2 regions of the Tissierella carlieri genome follow, and region 1 is predicted to be linked to the other one. Evidence: riboswitches for the same ligand, from Rfam matches in the RefSeq annotation. Region 1 holds a riboswitch; the other holds the start of a gene.

The links. A riboswitch is a leader RNA that binds a small molecule or an ion and turns the genes downstream of it on or off. The one in region 1 is predicted to bind cyclic di-AMP.
Region 2: linked by a shared signal. The riboswitch ahead of KQI38_RS20615 (glycine betaine ABC transporter substrate-binding protein) and the one ahead of KQI38_RS05645 (NAD/NADP octopine/nopaline dehydrogenase family protein) in region 1 are both predicted to bind cyclic di-AMP.

What each region holds. Positions count from the first base shown of each region.
Region 1 is NZ_JAHLOH010000022.1:34,245-45,325, reverse strand. It holds gene fabF (beta-ketoacyl-ACP synthase II) at 406-1,644, opposite strand; gene acpP (acyl carrier protein) at 1,670-1,903, opposite strand; gene fabG (3-oxoacyl-[acyl-carrier-protein] reductase) at 2,044-2,787, opposite strand; gene fabD (ACP S-malonyltransferase) at 2,774-3,742, opposite strand; gene fabK (enoyl-[acyl-carrier-protein] reductase FabK) at 3,735-4,694, opposite strand; gene KQI38_RS05660 (beta-ketoacyl-ACP synthase III) at 4,694-5,698, opposite strand; gene fabZ (3-hydroxyacyl-ACP dehydratase FabZ) at 5,897-6,328, shown strand; gene KQI38_RS05650 (cobalamin-dependent protein) at 6,508-8,151, opposite strand; gene KQI38_RS05645 (NAD/NADP octopine/nopaline dehydrogenase family protein) at 8,151-9,263, opposite strand; cyclic di-AMP (ydaO/yuaA leader) riboswitch at 9,355-9,483, opposite strand; gene KQI38_RS05640 (CsxC family protein) at 9,666-10,550, shown strand; gene KQI38_RS05635 (2-oxoacid:acceptor oxidoreductase family protein) at 10,595-11,081, opposite strand, start outside.
Region 2 is NZ_JAHLOH010000056.1:72,661-83,741, forward strand. It holds gene KQI38_RS20585 (sensor histidine kinase) at 240-1,277, opposite strand; gene KQI38_RS22690 (response regulator transcription factor) at 1,286-1,951, opposite strand; gene KQI38_RS20595 (ABC transporter permease) at 1,988-4,147, opposite strand; gene KQI38_RS20600 (ABC transporter ATP-binding protein) at 4,137-4,916, opposite strand; gene KQI38_RS20605 (hypothetical protein) at 5,206-5,481, opposite strand; gene KQI38_RS20610 (quaternary amine ABC transporter ATP-binding protein) at 6,246-7,424, opposite strand; gene KQI38_RS20615 (glycine betaine ABC transporter substrate-binding protein) at 7,414-9,288, opposite strand; cyclic di-AMP (ydaO/yuaA leader) riboswitch at 9,490-9,618, opposite strand; gene KQI38_RS20620 (hypothetical protein) at 9,916-10,098, opposite strand; gene KQI38_RS20625 (sensor histidine kinase) at 10,175-11,074, opposite strand.

The DNA.
Region 1 (11,081 bases):
AAATCTAGAAACATAACTAATAAATAACTGTCATTTATCATCCAATACTCTCATTAGTATCACCCCCTATTTTAGATATATAGAAATTTGATTCTCAATACATAATGTTTGTTATAATTTATCTAGTCTATAATTATCAGTTATCAAACTTAATATAAAAATTGATATAGATATAATTAATGTTATTTCTCTAAGGCTTAATGCTAATGATATAGAAAAATGCCTTTCTTAAAATATCATCCCCCTATTATTTTCCGTTTTACTTTTAGTAATGCGATCTTATCATATAAGTATCCTGTATTTTGGCACTTGTTGAAACTTATATATATTTTCGTAGAAACTTACAGTTTTTATGTAATTTACCTTAAAATTAAAAGGACTTTGATCTCTCAAAGTCCTTTCATTCTAACCTATATATTTTTTAAATAATACCGTTGCATTATGTCCACCAAATCCTAATGAATTTGATAGAGCATAGTTTATATCTCTTTTTACTGCTTTATTTGGTGTGTAGTTTAAGTCACATTCCTCATCTGGATTGTCATAGTTTATAGTTGGAGGAATTATCCCTTCCTTTATTGCCATAATAGCTGCTATAGCCTCTATTCCACCGGCAGCTCCTAGTAAATGACCTGTCATTGATTTTGTTGAGCTAATATTTATATTCTTTGCATGTTCTTTGAAAACATTTTTTATTGCTAGAGTTTCTAGTTTGTCATTGAAATACGTGGATGTACCATGGGCATTTATATATTCTATATCATGGTAATCAGCCTCTGCTTCGTTAAGTGCCATTTCCATAGCTCTTGATGCTCCCTTTGCCTCTGGATCTGGCTGAGTTATATGAAAAGCATCTGAGGTAGAACCATATCCTACGATTTCACCATATATATTTGCTCCCCTAGCTAATGCATGATTTAGCTCTTCTAAAATCAATATACCTGCTCCTTCTCCCATTACAAATCCATCTCTCTCCTTATCAAAAGGACGTGATGCCTTTATAGGATCATCATTTCTAGTTGAAAGAGCTTTCATTGAACAAAAACCTGCTAATGAAATAGGTGTTATAGACGCTTCTGCTCCACCTGTTACTATCATATCTACATTACCTGATTTTATCATTCTAAAAGCTTCCCCTATAGCATGGGTGCCTGATGCACAGGCTGTAGTTATTGTCATAGTTGGACCTCTGAATCCAAAGGTCATGGATATTTGTCCAGGTGCCATATTTGATATCATCATTGGTATATATAAAGGGCTAACTCTACTTGGTCCTCTATCTCCTAGCTTTGCAAATTCAGTTCCCATAGTCTCCATGCCACCGATACCAACTCCGATTACAACACCAACTTTATCTAAGTTTAATTTATCTAAGTCTATTTTTCCATCTTCTAAGGCTAGCTTTGCACCTACTACTGCATATTGAGTAAATCTATCCATCCTTTTAGCTTCCTTCTTATCCATATAATCAGATGGATTAAAGTCCTTAACCTCAGCACCTATCTTTGTGTCAAAATCTGTTGTGTCAAATCTAGTTATAGGCCCAACTCCTGATTTTCCTTGTGTTAGAGAATTCCAGAAACTTTCCTTCCCTATGCCTATAGGTGTTATAGCACCTAATCCCGTTATTACGACTCTTTTCAATTTTTTTACCTCCAATATTAAGGTATTATTCAGTTTTTCCTTCTACATATTCTACTATATCTCCAATATTTTTAAACTTCTCTGCATCTTCATCAGGCACAGTAATTCCAAATTCGTCTTCTAGTGCCATCATAATCTCTACTGCATCTAAGGAATCTGCTTCTAAGTCCTTCATAATAGAAGTCTCCATAGTTATGCTCTCTATATCATCTACTCCTAATTGCTCTGCTATTATATTTACAACTTTTTCAAATATCATTTTTATATTCCTCCCTATAATCAATTATGAATTTACAGTTCACAATTCACAGTTATTTGGGTCTATCTCTAGGGTCTTATTTGACGACTGCAAGTCGTCCCTGCAATTGTGCATTGTGAATTGTGAATCGTGCATTTCTTCTACATTAGCATTCCGCCATCTACGTTTATTACTTGGCCTGTTATATAGTCTGATTTTTCACTAGCTAAAAATACTACTAAATTTGCAATATCTTTTGGATTTCCAAAGCTATTTAATGGTATGGATTTTAGCATAGCTTCTTTTATTTCGTCCTTCAATACATCTGTCATATCTGTTTCAATAAAGCCTGGTGCTATGGCATTTACTCTAATACCACGACTTGCTAATTCTCTTGCCATAGATTTAGTAAATCCAATGACTCCAGCCTTTGAAGCACTGTAGTTTCCTTGACCAGCATTTCCCATTATTCCTACTACAGAGGTAATATTTATTATCTTTCCATATTTTTTCTTCATCATTATTCTTGATACTGCCTTAGTACAGAGGAATGTACCCTTTAAGTTAACATCTATTACCTCATCCCAGTCTTCTTCTTTCATCCTGATGATTAAATTATCTTTTGTAACTCCTGCATTATTTACTAAAATGTCTATAGTCCCCAATTCATCTTCTATAGTCTTTATCATTTGTAGTACATCTTCTTCTACCGACACATTTGCCTTTATGGCAACTGCCTTAACTTCGTAGGATTTTATATCATCTAGTACCTCCTTAGCTTTTTGCAGATTATTAGCATAGGTTATTGCTATATTAACACCATTTTTTGCTAGCTCTAAGGCGATTTCTTTTCCTATACCTCTTGATCCTCCAGTTATTAATGCTACTTTATTATTTAGACTCATCTTCTTTCCCTCCCTTGATATAGTTTATCGTTTCTTCAAAAGAAACCACGTCATTGACACTCAAGGCTTTTACTTCCTTACCCACAGCTTTGCCAATACGTTTTACGAATCCTGAGAGAGATTTGCCCGGTCCTATTTCTATAAATGTATCTACACCTTCATTTATCATACATTCCACAGATTGCTGCCATAATACTGAGTTACTTACTTGGTTTATTAGTTTTGGCTTGATCTCATCTTTGCTCGATAAGAGCTTAGCATCTACATTAGAGATAAACTTCTTTTGGGCATCTTTTATATCTACTTTAGATAATTCATTCTTCAATTTTTCTCCTGCTGAAACTAATAAAGACGAATGAAATGGTGCAGATACAGACAATGGTACTGCTTTTTTAGCACCTAGCTTAATTGCTTCTTCACATGCAATCTGAAGACCTTTTAATTCTCCTGATAAAACTATTTGTTCTGGACTATTATAGTTTGCTACTTCAACTAATCCGTATTCCTTAGTTTTTTGTAAAATAGAAGGTATTTTTTCCCTATTTAATCCAAGTATTGCAGCCATTCCTCCCACTCCTAAAGGAACTGCCTCTTGCATAAATTTACCTCTCTCTTTTACAACTTTAAGAGCATCTCTAAACTCCATACTTCCACTAGTAACTAATGAACTATACTCACCTAAACTAAGTCCTGCTGTATATTCACAATCTATACCTCTACATTGTATAGCTTTAAGTATTGCTATACTTGTAGCTAATATGGCTGGCTGCGTATTTTCTGTTCTTTTTAAATCTTCTTCACTGCCATTGAAGCATATACTCTTTAAATCCATATTTAATACTTCATTTGCTTCATCAAATACTTTTTTTGACTCTGCAAAATTCTCGTAAAAATCACTGCCCATTCCAACATATTGTGATCCTTGCCCAGGAAATATAAATGCTAATTTATCCATTGATATCACCTTCCTTTAGTGAATACAATGAATCTAGTTTTCCCTGTGCTGAAGAAACTATATCCTCTATTATTTCTTTGCATGGCTTAATATCTTTAATAAGTCCTGCAATTTGACCAGACATCAAAGACCCTTTGTCTATATCTCCTTCTACTACAGCTAGTTTTAATCTTCCCGAACCTAATAGCTCTAGTTCTTCCAAAGGAGCACCACTGTTTTCAAGTTCCAAAAATTCTCTTGTAAATTTATTTTTCAATGCCCTTACAGGATGACCAGTACTTCTCCCAGTTACTGAAGTCTCCCTATCTTTTGATTTTACTATAGCTTCTTTATAATTTATATGGACCTTGGCTTCAGTTGAGCATACAAATCTAGTGCCTATCTGCACTCCTTCTGCTCCTAAAATCAAAGTCGCTAAAAATCCTCTTCCATCACCTATTCCTCCTGCTGCTATAACAGGAATCTTAACTGCATCAACAATTTGAGGTACTAAAACCATAGTAGTCAATTCTCCAATATGTCCTCCAGCCTCAGTTCCTTCTACTATTATAGCATCAACGCCTTCTCGCTCTAATCTCACTGCTAAAGACACAGTAGGTACTACAGGTATGATTTTTACATTATGCTCTTTTAGCTTTTTTATATATTTCCCTGGACTTCCTGCACCTGTAGTTACAACAGGAACTCCTTCATCACATACTATACCTACAATATCCTCAGCAAAAGGTGACATTAACATAATGTTTACACCAAATGGTTTATCTGTCAGTTCCTTAAGCTTTCTAATCTCTTCTCTTATTACTTCTCCTGGTGCATTGCCTGCTCCTATGATTCCTAGCCCTCCAGCTTCTGATACGGCTGCAGCTAATTCATGAGTTGCTACCCAAGCCATGCCTCCTTGTATTATAGGATACCTAATACTTAACATATCTGTTATTCTAGTCTTCCACATTATCTATCTTTCCTCCTACTCCATTTTATAGTCATTGAAGCCCAAGTAAGACCTGCTCCAAATGCTACTAAAAGTATATTATCACCCTTATTTATTTTATTATCCTTAACTGCTTCATCAAGGGCTACTGGAATAGAGGCTGAAGACATATTGCCATATTTATTTAGATTTACACAAATTCTATCTTTTTCAAGTTTTAACTTCTTAGCTGCTGCATCTATTATTCTCATATTAGCTTGGTGTGGAACTAAAAAATCTAAATCTCCCAATTGAAGATTAGCTTTTTTTAAAGCATTGGTAGATGCTCTTTCCATGACCCTTACAGCAAATTTAAATACTTCTTTGCCATCCATTTTTATAAAGTGAAGTCTATTTTCTACAGTGTCCATACTGGCTGGTAATCTAGAGCCTCCTGCTGGCTGAACTAATACCTCTCCATTAGAACCGTCAGAGCCTAGCTCAATTGAAAGAATTCCAAATCCTTCCTCACATTTTTCTAGTACACAAGCTCCTGCACCATCTCCAAACAATACACAAGTATTTCTCTCTTGCCAGTCCACTACTCTAGATAGTGTCTCTGCACCTATGACTAAAACCTTATCATACGTCCCTGATTTGATGAAGTTTTCTCCTATTGATAATCCATAAACAAATCCTGAACATCCTACACTTATATCAAATGCTGCCGCTTTTACTGCTCCTATATTTTTCTGAATTATACAGGCAGTTGATGGGAAAGCATGGTCAGCTGTTACTGTTGCCACAATTATAAGATCAATATCTTCTGGTCTTAACTTAGCATCTTCTAAAGCATTTATTGCTGCTTTAGTTGCTATATCAGAGGTTGCCATATCATCATCTGCTATTCGCCTTTCATGTATCCCTGTTCTTTCTATAATCCATTCATTTGATGTTTCTACAATCTTGGAGAGATCATGATTGGTAACAATTTTTTCAGGTACATAGCTCCCTACACCAGAAATTCCTACACAAATGTTTTTCATTTTCCACCTCCATATTAAATTGTGATTTACTACTTACTATTCCCATCTACCACCTCCTTTAAAAATATTTGCAAATTAATTTTCTTTAGATTATTATTAATATGATATGAATAAAACTTTAAGACTTAGTATATATGAATATAATAAAATAATCAATCATTAATTTTTCCCTAAAAAAGATTAAAAAGGAGAGGTTTTATGGATAAATCATTAAATATAGAAGAAATAAAGGGAATTATTCCCCATAGATATCCTTTTCTCTTTATAGATAAAGTTTTGATAGAAGAAGTAGGCGTTAAAGGCATAGGATATAAAAACGTAACTATAAATGAACCATTTTTTCAAGGTCATTTCCCTAATATGCCTGTGATGCCAGGTGTCTTAATAGTCGAGTCTATGGCTCAAGTAGGAGCTGTAATCCTACTATCTGATGAAAAATATAAAGGAAAAACACCTTACTTTGCTGGAATAAACAAAGTGAGATTTAAAAGAAAAGTAGTACCTGGCGATACACTTAGGATGGAAGTAGTTTTAACTAGAGTCAGAGGTTCCATAGGAATTGGCGAGGGCAAAGCTTATGTTGGAGATGAACTTGCTTGTGAAGGTGAATTTCTATTTGCAATAGAATAAATTAAATACGGAGACTTCTCTCTTGTGGAGAATGCCCTCCGTATTTTTCATCGTATTAAATCTTTAATTAATACATTTATAACTATATGTTTTGAATCTTATTTATAAAAACATTTTAATTAATATAGTAAAAGAACTAAACCATATGGTTAGTTCCTTTATTCATTCTTTATTAATTTTTATATCTGTAAATATCCCGCTTCTTTTAGGAGCAAATTGATTCTTTCTTTTTCTGTAATTATCTTCTTTTGTTTCTCATCATAAGCATATAATCCACCACTGACCATTCTTGTTTTCAACTGTCCCTTAGCTATTTGTGATCCTTGCAAATGTGGTGCATCTAATATTCCAATTCTCACCGCTTCTGTTAAAGTTTCTGGATCTGTTAATGGATCTTCTAAGTTTAAATTTAGTGATTTTATACTCTCTATTATTATCTTTGCATCTTCTATTAAAGCATCTTTTCTTTCAACTACATTTTTATCCTTTGTCATATCCACTGAACCTAAGAATTCATTTTTTAGTATTCCTCTTACTATCATAGCCGACTCTATTATATCCTCTGCTCTAGCTGCATGATGAGCTTCGCAGAATCCAACAACGTGATAAATATGAGGTTTAATTGACATGGCTAGATATGCTGATGCCGCTAATTGTCCCTTAGCTTGATATAGATTTGCTGGGAAACTGGCAAGACCTGCTCTTGCTTGACGATATACTTTGAAATTTTCATCTACAAGGCTTTCTACTAGTTCTATCTTTGCCAGCATCTTTCCCAAATCCATTTCAGGTGAAATCGATGCTGGTACATTGAACATATATTGAGCAATGTAATCTTTTACACCCATTTTTCTTGCATTATATGCAGCTATATATGCTACTGCAACGCCTATAGCATCGTGAGCATCTCTTAAACCCCAATGATGAGGATCATTTACTTCCACAGGTATATTTTTTTCTCCATGCCATTTCATCACTTGCTGATTTTCTCTTATGGCATCTAATAGGGTTCTAGGTCCTCTCTTATCTAATTCACTATACCAAAATAGTGGAACTGCACACCAAGCATTATCTATACTTTCCTTTAGTACTTCCGCAAATTGAACTATATTTTTGGTTCCGCTATAGGAACGTAAGAGTGGGAAGTTACCTCTCTCTGCTGCTTTGTAGAGCTTCCTAAAATCTTCTTTAGATCTAAGTGGCACTCCTCCTGCACCGTTTAATCTTTCATCCATATTTTCTTGATCAAAGAAAAATTCTTGGGCATTTTGATCTGGTGCAACTGATATTATATCTATTACTCTTGCTTCTGCGACCTTTTCTATAGCTTCTACAGTTTCATCTATGGTAGGCAATCCTAAGTGATGTCTTAATATTGGATATGGATATTTAGATTTTATTCTGGATATCAATTCTCTTGGGTAGGACTCTTCTCCAGAATAGTTTTTTCCTTTTAAATATGCTATAACTTCGTCGATATCTTCTGTACCATCAAATATTTTATCAAATATCCCCCATTCTTTTGCTACTAACGCTGTTGGCTCTGTTCCTCCAAATAGCCAAATCATATTCTTAACATTATTCTTATTTATTTTATCCTTTAATTCCTCTAAAATTTTATGAAGTGGTTCAGGTGTTAATCTATAGGATAAAGCCACTATATTAGGCTTTTTTTCATTAATTAGCATTATTATTTCATCTACCGACTTCCCAATTCCAATAAAGTCAGTGTCATAGCTCTCTTTTTCAGCCAAATTTAGATAGTTCATTATTCCCGCTACATGAACACAATTACCTAAAGTACCTGCAATAATCTTTTTCACTAAGCAACACCTTCCTCATCTTTTTTATCTATTTTGCCTATTTGTGCAATTTTATGCATTTCATGTACTGATAAACCTTTAAGACCTAACCTTTCTATTGTTCTACCCTCTGCATAAAAATCTTTTCCAGTAATTAATTCTGCAATATTTATAATTGAGTTAATAGCTGGTGTTTTAATCCCTAGTTCTCTAGCTATGGAAGACATTGGTATTAAACTATATGGCACATCCTCATATATATATCTGATAGAGAGACCCTTTGGTGCTTGAAGGCCTTTATATGCCGGATTATTCTGTACTGTTTCATATAGATTATTTCCCTTTGCCCCATAGGATTCGTATAGCCAATCTTTAGCCGATAAGGTATTTATCTGAAGAGCTTTTCCTATTTCCATTCTCTCTTGATCCATCTTTTCTATAAAATCTCCTATAGATGGAGTTATTCCTTCTGTATAGTATTCAAAAGGCGCTCCTCTTTCAATATGACCACTATTCAATAGTGTTGGTGCTGGATGGAAAATTGCTCCGTAATTATTTATACTTGTTTCTAAAACATCTTTAGCTTGAATAAATTGTGGATAAGCAAATTTTAGTAGATTAATAACATGATTTGTCTTAGATGAAGGTATGGCAGCTATGGTCACTTCATTTTTTACTTGGAAAATATGTGCACTATTGCTTGAGGTAGTTCTACAAGCATATATAAAAGTCTGAGCTTCTGCAACAATTACATCTTTATCACATTTATGTTTTCTTATTGTCTCATATACTTCTAAAGCTCCTCCTGTACGTCCAGGGTTAAGTACTATTATTTGACCATCTTTTAAATATGGTGCCATCTCCACTGCCATTTGATAATGTCCCATGGCTGGAACTGTTACCATAATTATATCTGCTCCTTCTATGGCATCTTTCATTATATTTGTTACTTTATTTAATACCCCTGTTCCTTTCTTTTCACCTGTTAAAGATATTATTGGGTTTTTTATTAGAGGTATTATGTTTTCTAAGGTTCTATTATATAGATTTACCTTATATCCCATAATGGCTAAATAACCAGCCATAGCCATACCGCCATTTCCAGCACCAATAATACTAAAGTTCAATCCCATCATTATATCTCTCCTCTCATTTTTTATGTCAACCGATTTGGAGGGACAAAAAAAACTATGGGCAACCATAGTCTGAAATCAGTACAATTTCATGCCCCCTTTAATACGCTTACGAGGTTAGCTGTCGGGTTCGGGCTAAAGGGTTATGCCCGTCCTCTAAAGGATTCACCCCAAAATATTGGTTCCCCCGCTTCAAAAGCGAATTCAGCGATTATTCTTTTCGAAACTAGAAATATTATACCATATTATGATTATTTTTACAAAAAATATTTTATGACAATTTTTTATGCTTTTATTTTCTTTTTAATAAATATTATCACCTAATTAAATTTTAGGAATATATTGTAGTATGGACAGACATAAAAATATTGCATCTAAATAATATTAAGGAGGAAACAAAGTATGTACAATGCAATAGGAAATACAAATATTAGTAATATACGAATCTTTGATAGTAGCCATGGTCAATCAAAATGCAATAGCAAGCCTTCAGTTCCTGAGTGTAATACTAACTCAAAACATCAAAATTTTTGTGTTGATGTTAAGAGTAATGTTTTAGATAGCTGTACTAATACTCCAGTTACACCAACTGGAATAACAACTGGCGTTACTGCTAAAATTCCAGTAGTGTTAGCTGAATTAACTATACAATTCAATGTTAATGCATTGATTAAGCTGCCAGAATTAGCCCTTGAAATTAAGAATATAAAGAAAAAGGTAAAGATCACTCAATGTACTTTGCTGCAACCTACGAATATTTTATTTATTAAAGGATTTGTTCGTAAAAACATTGACTATTCTACAGGAAAATGCGCAAATATGGAAGGAGTATGCGGAGAACTACACCATTGCACAATAGATGTTCCTTTTGAATGCTCTACACCTGTTACTTTCTCTACACCACCAGCAGAACTTGCAGTAAATTCTAGTGCAGAATTTGAATTCTTTAAAGTAAGTGACTTACCACATAAACACTTTGCTGAAAAAGATAAATTATTATCAGGAGACTTTTCCGAATTTAATCAAATTATAGTTGAGAATTTCAATGAGCTTCCATTCTGTGAATTGATTAGCGCAAGAATCTTTGAATTTGACGAATTCATTGGTCGTCATCGTCCTTATGAATCCGAGTTTCCATTTGAGGAAAAATTGTTCCACAAAATAGAGGAAAAAATGGTTATAGAACTTACAGTTAAAATTTTACAAAATAGACAAGTGGAGATTCCTCCAACAACAGGAGGTACTTCTAGACCTCCTCATTGTTTCTCAACAGCAGAAGAAAAATAAACTTCATGTTATAATATAGACCAGCCTTTAAAGGCTGGTCTATATTATATTATAACTTTCATTTGTTCTTTTGCTAATTCTGCCCCTTTTTCTAATGCTTCTTTGTTAATTGGCATTAAATGAGCTCTATTCTCTCCAAATACTGCTGTAAATGCTTTGTTAAGTATTGAATCCACTTCTACTGCTTTTGTAGCTTCAAGAAATGCTCCTAGCATTACCATATTAGCTACTCTTGAGTTTCCAAGTTCATTAGCTATTTCATTAGCTGGAATATAATACACTTCTATATCTTCTCTTGGACATTTTCTATCTATTAAAGATGTATTTATAAATAGTTTTCCTCCTGGTACTACTAGGTTTTCAAACTTATCTAAAGACGGTCTATTCATTACAATAGCCGAAGTTGAATCTATAACAACTGGAGAACCTACTGCATCTGATGATATAATAACATTACAGTTTGCAGTTCCTCCTCTCATCTCTGGACCATAGGATGGTAACCAAGATACTTTTTTATCTTCTATCATACCT
Region 2 (11,081 bases), on a different contig from region 1:
ACTCTACATGGGTTGATAGTACAATAAGGATGTCGACAAGACATTGTAAGGTCTTATCTGAAAGTTTTCTTCAGAAAATTCACTCAGAAGCCTAATTTTTCAAAGAACTCATAGTATCCTTAATCGTCTGGTTATATCTCATTATGCCCTGTAAGAAAAACCATCTAGAACCTCACTTCTACTGGGCAGCAGATATCCTGCAATATAAGTGAATGTACATCAGGCTCAGTATGGAAAGCTTATTGTTTCACATTTGGAAATATGAGCGATATGATTAATCCTGAACCAAGCTCTGATTTTGCATCCAATTGAATGGCTAAATCATAAGCCATCTTACTCACTAAGAATAGTCCCATACCTGTCGCTTGTCTTGTATAAGTACCTCGCCCTCCAGTAAAACCCTTATCAAAAATAAATGGTAAATCTTCTTCTGATACACCAGGCCCATTATCACTAATATGCAAAATGATTTGACCACTCACTTTATCATAAACTGTTTCAAATCTTAGAATTAGATTCTCCTGATTCTGTTCAACATATTTCGTACTATTAAAAATTATTTGTTCTAATATAAAAGCTAACCCCTTGCGGTCAGATAAAATTTCCATTTCTTCACCTATGAACTGTATTTGAAAACCAGATTCATCTAGTAATGTTTGATGTTCTTCCATTGTCTGTTTACAAAATGCTAGTAAATTAATAGACTCAAAAATATAATCTTTATGAGTAGCTCTAAGTCTTGCAAAATACAAGATTCGCCCTACATCTCCAAGCATTTGATCTCTAATATGAAGCATACGCTGTCTAACAAGGTCAGACATTTCGTCATTGCGGTTATCTAATACCAATGTCATCAATGACAAAGGCTTTTTTATTTCATGAACCCATCCTTCTATATAATTTTCATAATCGGTTAACTCAATGACTTGATCATTAAGTTTCGATTGATATGATCTTAGGACACTCCCAATTCTATGGATAAACACCCAATATGCTTTAGAAGATACCTGACATAATATTTCTTCGTTCACCTCATTCGGTTCAAACAAAAAATCTTGAAAAGCAGCTTCTATTATTTTTTGCTTTCTAATTATAATGAATACAGCTAATGATATCATTGCTAGACTAAATACAATCATTAGACCCACTAAAATCTTAAACGTTTCAGGATAGGCTAACCAAGCTAAAAAAATAAATAGAAGATTTATAATAATTAAAATAAAAAACCATAGCTTATAAGCATTAAAACAATCATAGATTTGCTTTATCAATTTCATTGTTTCACCTACCCCCTAAGTCTATAACCTTGACCTCTTATTGTTTCAATTTGATTTTCCAAGTTTAATTGTCTTAGTGTTTTTCGTAAGCGAGTGAGATTTACTTGAAGTGCATTTTCATCTATATATTGGTCTGTTCCCCATAAAAGTTTACTCAGTGTTGACTTGGATACAATCTCAGGTCTATTCTGTACTAAAGCCAATAAAATTTTTCCTTCATTAGCTGATAATAATAAGGACTGAGATCCCTTATACAAAGTAAAGGTATTTGGATCTAGGGAAAAACTTCCACTATCTATCAAACTTGGTTGCCCTTCAAATCTTCTTAGCAGGTTCTGAATGCGTGCTAACAACCTATCTCGATTACATGGTTTTGTGAGATAATCATCTGCACCTAAATTAAAGCCATGTAATTCATCTTGTAACTTATCTCTAGAAGTAAGCATCAATATTGGTCCAATACCTTTTGATTTTAGATTTTTGCATATTTCAAATCCTGATTGATTCGGTAAATTAATGTCTAATAGAACTAAGTCTGGTGATGAAGTGACAATTTGAGTGACTACATCATTAAAATCCGTAATTGCTACTGCTTCAAACCCTTCTTTTTGCAATATATCCATTAACTCTTTTCTCATCCATGAATCATCTTCAACAATCGTAATCCTCACCACTTCAGCACCTCCTTCTATATGAAATGTAACAGCTCTTTAATCTATATTTGGCTTCCAGCGCAATTTGTCGATCTCATGATCTGCTGAACGGGCAACGGCTACTCCATAAATCACGAAAATAACTATTACTACACATGCAAAGGTAAAGGCCATAGGATAAAGTAACGCGTTATCTTCGATGTGAATAATAACAAATGAAATCATAGCTCTTATACCAACAGCTCCACTCATGCACGCAAGAGACATAGGTAATAGAAAGGTCAATAACACCTGTTTATGCATAGATTTTTTCATTTGATTACGTTGTGCCCCCAACATTGAAAGCGTTAAATAGCGCCCGCCCGTCTGCTTCATCTGCGTCAAAAATTGTAAGGCCAATACCGTACAGGCAATAATCAAGAATAAAAAGCCCATATATAGTATAGTATAACTTCCGGCAACAACGTAGAAAAGTCTACGTCCAAAGTTTTGTAAATAGCTTTCAAACTTAAAACCTGAAGATTTTAATAAATCTCTAGCCTCCATCATTGGTTTCATTAAACCTTGCTCATTTTGCAGCTTTTGTGGAATGCGAAAATTCCAATATGACCTATAGTTTTCCGTATTCAATAATTGTTTAAACATTTGATCTGGAACTATGAATGCTGAATAAATTTCTACGGAACGGTCTGCGACTAATCCCCTCATTGGAGTTGATGAGTGTATAAATACTTCCTGATCATTAATGCTTATCAAGCTTTCTCCTTCTTTTGCAGCCTTTTCAAGAATATTATCTAGTACTGGCATACTTTCTAGATTATCCATAGGCACAAAATCCGGATTAAAATACAAAGCAATTTCATTTGAATGTAGCTTTAAAGGTTTTTCTCCTATAGCTTCTAAAAGTCCATTATACGATGATTCAGGAATGAGGTAAGGTTTTGCTGCATCAATCTCTAGGACTCCAAGAAGATTAAGTGATTCAGGGTTTTCCGAAGTGATACTGTAGCCTTGTATTTCTCCAGATAGAATTTGTTCTTTATAGTTGCTTGGCAGGTCCATAATAATTTGCTCTCTTAATTTTGACCAATCAACTAACGATAAAGGCAAGTCTTCATATTCATCCTGGTATTTCATCCTTCCAATCTCTAGGAGATTTAAGTCCTCTACATATGGTGCTATTTTTTCTGTAGTAAGGAATTGCTTAACCTTTTGATTATCCCCATTAACAGTAAAATCATATACGGAAGAACTTCTATTATTAATACTTTCAAAGCTTATAATGGTTGAAGCACCATTTGTTATCAAAATGATAGATAACGTAATTAAAATAGATGTTACTGCAACAGAAGTAGATTTATTAGCTACGTTCTCTTGAAACTGTCTTAATGTAAATGTGTGCAAACCTTTAGTAGATTTACGCTGGGATAAGCTTGCCAATAAACCTAGTAATTTTCCAAATCCCCCCATAAAAAAGATCGTTCCTAAACTTCCAAGTGCTAATGCTACAAACACAAGCATTCCTGCAAAATCCATAAAACGATATAAAACAATCCAATATGCGACACCTAGTAAAATAGTACCTACTAACATATTGAGTATATTACCTTTAAAATACCCCATATCTTGTTTCTTATCCGTTTGCTCATTCAGTAATTGATGTACCTCTTGATTAAATAATCTTCCACCAAGAATGACTAATGCAATGAGCTGGATGGATAAAAAACCGATGATCGTGAAGAAAATCGCACTTACCGACAAGCTTATTTGATGCCCGATAATTCCCTGTCCAACTAGTTTAGAAACCGTCAAGCTGATGATTTCTGCTAAAAATCCGCCTATTAAAATGCCGCTAATGAGTGCCAAAATAGACGTCATAAGTCCCTCTGCTACAAGTTGAAGAACAAGACGCTTTTTGCGCATTCCTAACATAAGATAGAGCCCAAACTCTTTACTTCTCCGATTTAATTGGTACTGATTAGCAAATAAAATCAAGAAAAACAATAGAAATAAGGCAAATAGATATACAATTGGCATTAAGGATAAGAGTTTATCGATTGCATCACTTTCAAATTCCTTTAAAAATAAAACAACATCTTGCCTTCCAAGTGAAAGAATGATATAAAACGAGGCTACTGCTGTGACAAGTGTTGCAAAGTAGATTAAATTTTCCTTACGACTTCGTTTAGAATTACGATAAATTAACTTAGAGAACATTTGCACTCCCTCCCCCAAGCTGAGCTAATACCTTTAAAATTCTTTCATAAAATTTCTCACGAGGTTCATCTTGCTTACGGCGCAGTTCATGAAATATTACACCATCTTGAATAAAAAGGATTCTTGAACAAAAGCTTGCTGCATTAGGGTCGTGGCTAACCATTAAAATAGTTCTTCCACTACTTCTATTAATACCTTCCAACTTATTCATTAATATTCTTGCAGAGCGTGTATCCAATGCCCCTGTCGGTTCATCTGCAAGAACAATATCTGGATCAGAAATCAAACTGCGTGCAGCGGCTACCCTTTGCTTTTGTCCCCCAGACATCTGAGATGGGAATTTATTAAGAATATCTGTAATTTCTAAAAAACCTGCTAGCTTATCTAACTTAGCACGTGCTTTTACAAAATCTATCCCATGAATAGACAATGGTAATAGTATATTTTCTTGTCCAGTTAAATTGTCTAGCAGTGCAAAATCTTGAAATAAATATCCAATTCGACTACCCCGATACTCTGCTAAATCCTTACTGTCAAAAGCACTGATGTTTTTACCATTTAAAAGTACACGCCCAGACGTTGGTTTTATTATTGTTGCAATGCAATTTAATAATGTAGTTTTACCAGATCCACTTGGTCCCATTATTCCTAAAAATTCTCCTGGGAGAATATCAAAACTAACACCATTTAAAGCTTTTGTTATATTGTTTTTCTTTCCGTAGTTTTTTTGTAAGTCTTGAACTTCTAATAATTTTCCTTGTATGATCACTCTATAATTCTCCTTTCTTATGTTGATCTATACACATTATAGCAAATATAAAATACTAAAAATACTTACAAGTGATGTAAGGAAGAATATAATTCATCCTTAAAATATCCAAAGTGAGCTCAATCAACCTGTCCCTGATTTCCAAGTAAAATTTCAAATCTGACAGTACCTTTGTATTAAATTCTTTCTTTTTATCTCTAACATACTTTCCAACTATTCCAATTTTACCTTCAAATCCTTGTTCAGTTATTATTGTTTCATATAGATTAAAAAACTATGTTCTATCTCCCTATCCCTCCTTTACATATGCCCATAGAATCCATGGTATTGTGGATATGACTATTTTAAAGCAACAAAAAAGCCGATTGGTATGCTGTAAATTACAACAACCAATCGACCTCTTTACTTCTTTTTGAATATCTTTATTTTCATACAGCTTTGTTCCTAATTCCCTTACTGCTTCAATACTCTCTTTTACTTCCTCATTTTCCTTGAATAATTCAAAATATAATATTTCTAATCTCTCATACACTGCATTTTCCAATATCTCCATGATATCTTTCATCAGTGCCACCTCCCTCAAGTACCATAGCATACCACAAGAGTTTCAATATATCTATTAGAAAACTTACTATTTCATTGATATTTTTATACTATCTGGCTCTTTATTAAATTCATAATAGAACTTTTTAAATCCATTCTTATAAGGTTCTAACTCTTTCTTTTCAATATCTACTTTGACATATTTTAAAGGGTCAAAAAACAGTGTTTTTTCACTGATTTTTGACCCTAAACTTGCTCCAAGACCAACTATATATTATGGTCAAATCCTACTTTTTCTTCTTATCACCACAATACGTCCTCATCATTATACTCTCAGTTTTAGAATGTTAGCAATCTCACTTCGCTTCACTCGTGCTCTTGGACATTTCTGACATGAGACGCACATCTTACTTACTTCAACTTTAACATGCCTCGAGAGTACAATAATGATGTCATAAGCATCTGGTATCCCCTTGCTGGTAGAATATCTTTCCTAAATATCATCAAAATGTTTATTCCTTAGCTTTAATGGACTTATTAACATGTAACACAATATCCATTATTCTCTATAAAATACAGCATTTTTTATTCAAAGCGGAATTATAATTCTTTTTATTTCATAAAGACTTAATTCTGCCATCAACTCATTAGATTTTAATAAAAACTCTCTATTTTAAAACAATATATACAACATTTCATTTAAAATATTTTCTATTACTTCGTAAAAGGTATTATGTCATAGAAAATACTTATTGTTAATGTTGGCTAAAATTGACGCTTACCTTATTATAATATGGATGACAATACATCAGCCTTGGATAATATACCCTTTAGACTTCCATCATTATCTATTACAGCTATAGGATATCTAGTTTCTGCAGCCATGGGAATTATATCGTGTAATAATGTATCTGGAGCTGTGGTCATTATACTTTCTATAATTACATCTGATAATGATAATTTTTCATTTCTAGCTCGTACAGCATCATCAATTGTAACTATTCCTAATAATTTCATTTTATCGCCAACAACATAAGCACTAGAAACCCTGTTGCTTCTCATGATATTTATAGCATAACTTAGGCTATCTGTTCTACGAACAATACTATTTGGAGTAGCCATTACATTTCTAACACTAATTACCTGAGTTTTATCTGCATCATTTATAAATTGTTTTACATAATCATTTGCTGGATGCTCAGATATCATCTCTGGAGTATCAAGTTGAATCAATTCTCCATCACGCATTATAGCTACCCTATCACCTAATTTAAAGGCCTCATTAATATCGTGAGTTATAAATATTATGGTCTTATCTAATTTCTTTTGAATAGATAGAAGTTCAAACTGCATATCCTTTCTAACTAAAGGATCTAATGCAGAAAATGGTTCATCCATTAAAAGTATATCAGGATCATTAGCTAGAGCCCTTGCTAATCCTACTCTTTGCTTCATACCTCCTGAGAGACTTGATATAGGTTCATTCTCCAAACCTTCCAAGCATACCATGGAAATCATTTCTCTTGCTTTAGCTTGACGCTCCTCTTTGGATACTCCCTTAATTTCAAGGCCATATTCTACATTCCCTAAAACATCTCTGTGAGACATAAGTCCAAAGTTTTGAAATACCATGGCTATATTATTTCTTCTATATTCATTTAATTCCTTTTTATTAAATTTGCTTATATCTTTATCATTAAATAGGATTTCTCCTGAACTAGGTTTATTTAGCATATTAAAACATCTAACTAATGTTGACTTACCAGAGCCTGATAGACCTATTATTACAAACATCTCACCTTTTTTTACATCAAAAGTTACATCCCAAAGCGCCACAGTTACCCCAGTTTTTTTATAGATTTCATCCTTAGATACTCCTGAGCTTTTCATTTTAAATGCTCTACTTTTTTCTACACCATATAATTTGCTTAAGTTTTTAATACTTAAAATATTATTATTCTTCATCTAAGATTACCTCCCTACCATTGACAAAGCCTTGGGTTATTCTATCTAATAAGACTGCAATAATTACAACCGCAGTACCAGATACTAGTCCTCTACCTATTTCTACTCGGTTAACACTTAATAGAACTTCCATGCCTAAACCAGTAGCTCCAATCATGGAGGTTGTAACAACCATGGACATTGCCATCATAAGGGTTTGGTTTACTCCAGCCATTATTGTTGGCAAAGCTTGTGGTATTTGCACTTTTATTAATGATTGTAATCTAGTGGAACCAAAGGATAAGGATGCTTCCACTACCTCTTTGTCAATTTGTCTAATTCCGTGACTTGTAAGCCTAATAATTGGTACTATAGCATAAATTGTTGTTGCTATTACTGCTGGTGGTTTACCCAGGCCAAAGAATAATAAAGCTGGAATTAGATATACAAATACTGGCATTGTCTGCATTGTGTCTAATACTGGTCGAATTATTCGATTTGCCCTTTCACTAGTTGAGATGATTATTCCCAATGGAAAGCCCAGTGCCAATGAAATTATAACTGAGGCTATGACTATGGATAGTGTTTCATTCGTAAAATTCCATAGCCCTAAAGCTCCTATAAGGAACAGTAAACTCGCATATAGTATCCCTTTCCCAATCTTTCTGCTTATTTTCCAACCCAATAAGAATACTAATATTAAGGATATAAACCAGGGTATAAAATCTAATACCTTGTAGATTACATTTACTAAACTACCTAAGAATAATCTTATCTTACTAAAAAACGAATCATATTTTACACTAAAATTTCTAACCGAAGTATCTATATCATTAACATTTAAAGGTATCTTAAATGGAAAGTCCCTTAACCAATTTGATGTTTTAGCCTTTTCGCCTGTACCTAAATAGGCTCTCATCTTTTGTGCATCACTTTGATTTAGCCACTGATCTATTAATTCATCATGTTGCTTTAGGAACCACTTTGCTGTTTCTATATAATTAGCCCCAGTTTCTTGCATATATGCTAGAGCCTCTGAGGTTAAAGCACTTGAAGTCTTATATTTTGTAAGGAATTCAACCATTTCAGGACTTTGTTCATAGAATTTATTACTTACCCCTATATTTACTTTTACAGAAGGTAGTTCAGTTTTCCCTTCGAGATATGTGTTAGCATCAAAGGGTTTATCTTCCAATAATACAAAATCATATTTACCCATGAGCCAAGTTGGTTCCCAATAATATGCAACTATTGGTTCACCCTTTTCATAAGCTGAAGTTAAGGCTGATGATAGAGCTGCATCTGAACCTGGTCTAAAATATACAAAGTTTTCGTCCAGATTATAGTGTAGATATTTATTGTGAATAATTTCATCAACTTCCCAACCAGGAATTGCACCATAAACTCTACCCATATCCTTTATTTCTGCATCTGGAAATACATCTGGATATTTCTTTAAATCCCATACGTATTTTAAATCAGGAGTCATTGCTTTAATTCCTCTTTCAGAATCCCCTTCAATTACATATCTTGGAACATAAAAGCCTTGATCATTATCATCAAAATTTACTCCTAAATCTTTAAATTTGCCTTCATTTAAATCCTTCTCATAAGTAGCTAGATTATCTGTCCACTCTTCCATATGGACATCAATTTCACCTTTAAGTAAGCCTTCGTGTAATACAGTAGTTGATCCAGGAACTTCTCTCCATTCGTACCCAAAGATTTGTTCTGCTATCAATCCTGCTACTGCATTGTGGAATTTTACACTATCCCAACCAACATCTGCAAAGGCTATCTCTTTTACTGTTACTTCTTCTGAATAAACAAAAGTAGATGTAATTACTAATATTAACAATAGAATTACACTGAAACACTTTCTCATAATTCAACACCCTCCCTTTTTTTATAATTGAAAAAAATCCATTAAGGGAATAATTAAGTTCACAAATATTGTGAAGCAACAAGGTTCCCGAGACCCATTAGTAATCTTTGATTACGCTAATGGGTTGGGTCTTTATTATGTAAACTTAATTTTGGGTACAAAAAAGAACCATGGAGTTCCATAGTTCTAATAAGCAGAACATTACTCCCCTTTATACGCTTACGAGGTTAGCTGTCGGGTTAGGGCTAAAGGGTTCTACCCCTCCAAAAATGGATACACCCCCGAAGATTGGGTCCCCCGCTTCATTTAAGAATTCAGCGATGTGATTTAGTTTTCAATTGTAAATATTAAATTCGATTATAGCACATACTAATAATTTATGCAAATTACGTTTATTATATTATCTTATGATATCCTTTTTTGAATTAATCATCAAACTCTTCTAGTACAACTCCTTCTTTTACGTTTTTTTCGATTAAGGTTAGCATTTCTTTTTGAAGGAATTCTATCTTCTCATCATATTCTGCGGGAATATCTTTTGTAGAATATCCATCTATTACTCTTATGACATTCTCTCAGAATGTCCCTATAAAACCTCTTTATTTTCTACCACACTGTTTATAGCTATCATAATGATATCATGTAATGGTTCTTCTTTAAATGTAAGTGAATACTTGTAAGTTGCCCATCCTCCATATCAATGCCTTGCTTATGGAGTAGATGATAAAATTTTTCTTTGTGTCTATAATTTAAAAATAGTTCCCTGTCGCTAAGTGATTCTAATCTCATCTTTAGAATATTGTTCTTCATCTTTACCACTTCTCTTTGACAGGAAATAAACATTATATCATATGGCTAATTGAATACCTTGCCTTTCAAAACTCACCTATACCATAATCTTTAATATTATTTCAATCTTAAATATATTATCTTTAAGACTAAATTCCAAATCATGATTCAATCTATCAGATAACTCTTTTACTATAGATAAACCTAAACCACTTTTACTCGAACCTCTTGATAAATCCGTAGCGTATGATCTTTCAAAGATTCTTTCCAAGTTCTCCTGATCCATGAATATAACTTTATTCTCAAAAGAAATATAAGCATCTTTTCCCTCTTTAACTAATTTAATTTTATATCCTCCAATGCCATGCCTTAACATATTAGAAATCAAATTTGAAAATATTCTTCTCAAAGCGTCTATATCTGAAATTGTTTTGATCTCTTCCTTTGGAATATTAATATCTATTGAGCTATCTTTATCAGTAAAATCCTCATAATATTCAAATATTACTTCTTTGAGTAATCCACATATAGAAACAAAGTCTATATTAATAGGATAATCTGTGCTCATAATTCTAGAAAAATTATAAAAATCCTGGATCAAATGATGCAAGGATTTTGCTTTTTTGTTGATTATATAGACATATTCTTTAGTTTCTTCTGTTAAATCAGATTTTAACAAAAGATCACAATATCCTAATATGGCTGTCAAAGGTGTCCTAAAATCATGAGAAATATTAGATATATTTTCTTTTAATTCTTGATCTATTTTCTTATATTCTAACTTCGTATTTTCCTTTTCTAAAAACAAATAATTTATTGTTCCAGTAAATTCTACAATCTCTCTGTTAGAGGATTGGGTAGTTAAAGTTGCTTTACTTTCCTTATCTAATCTATGTAAAATATCTTTGTTTAGTGCTTTTAAATCCTTCTTTAATAAGAAATATAGGGAAGCAAATACTAACGCAACTATCCCTACTATTATAGTTATGACTAACATTTACTCC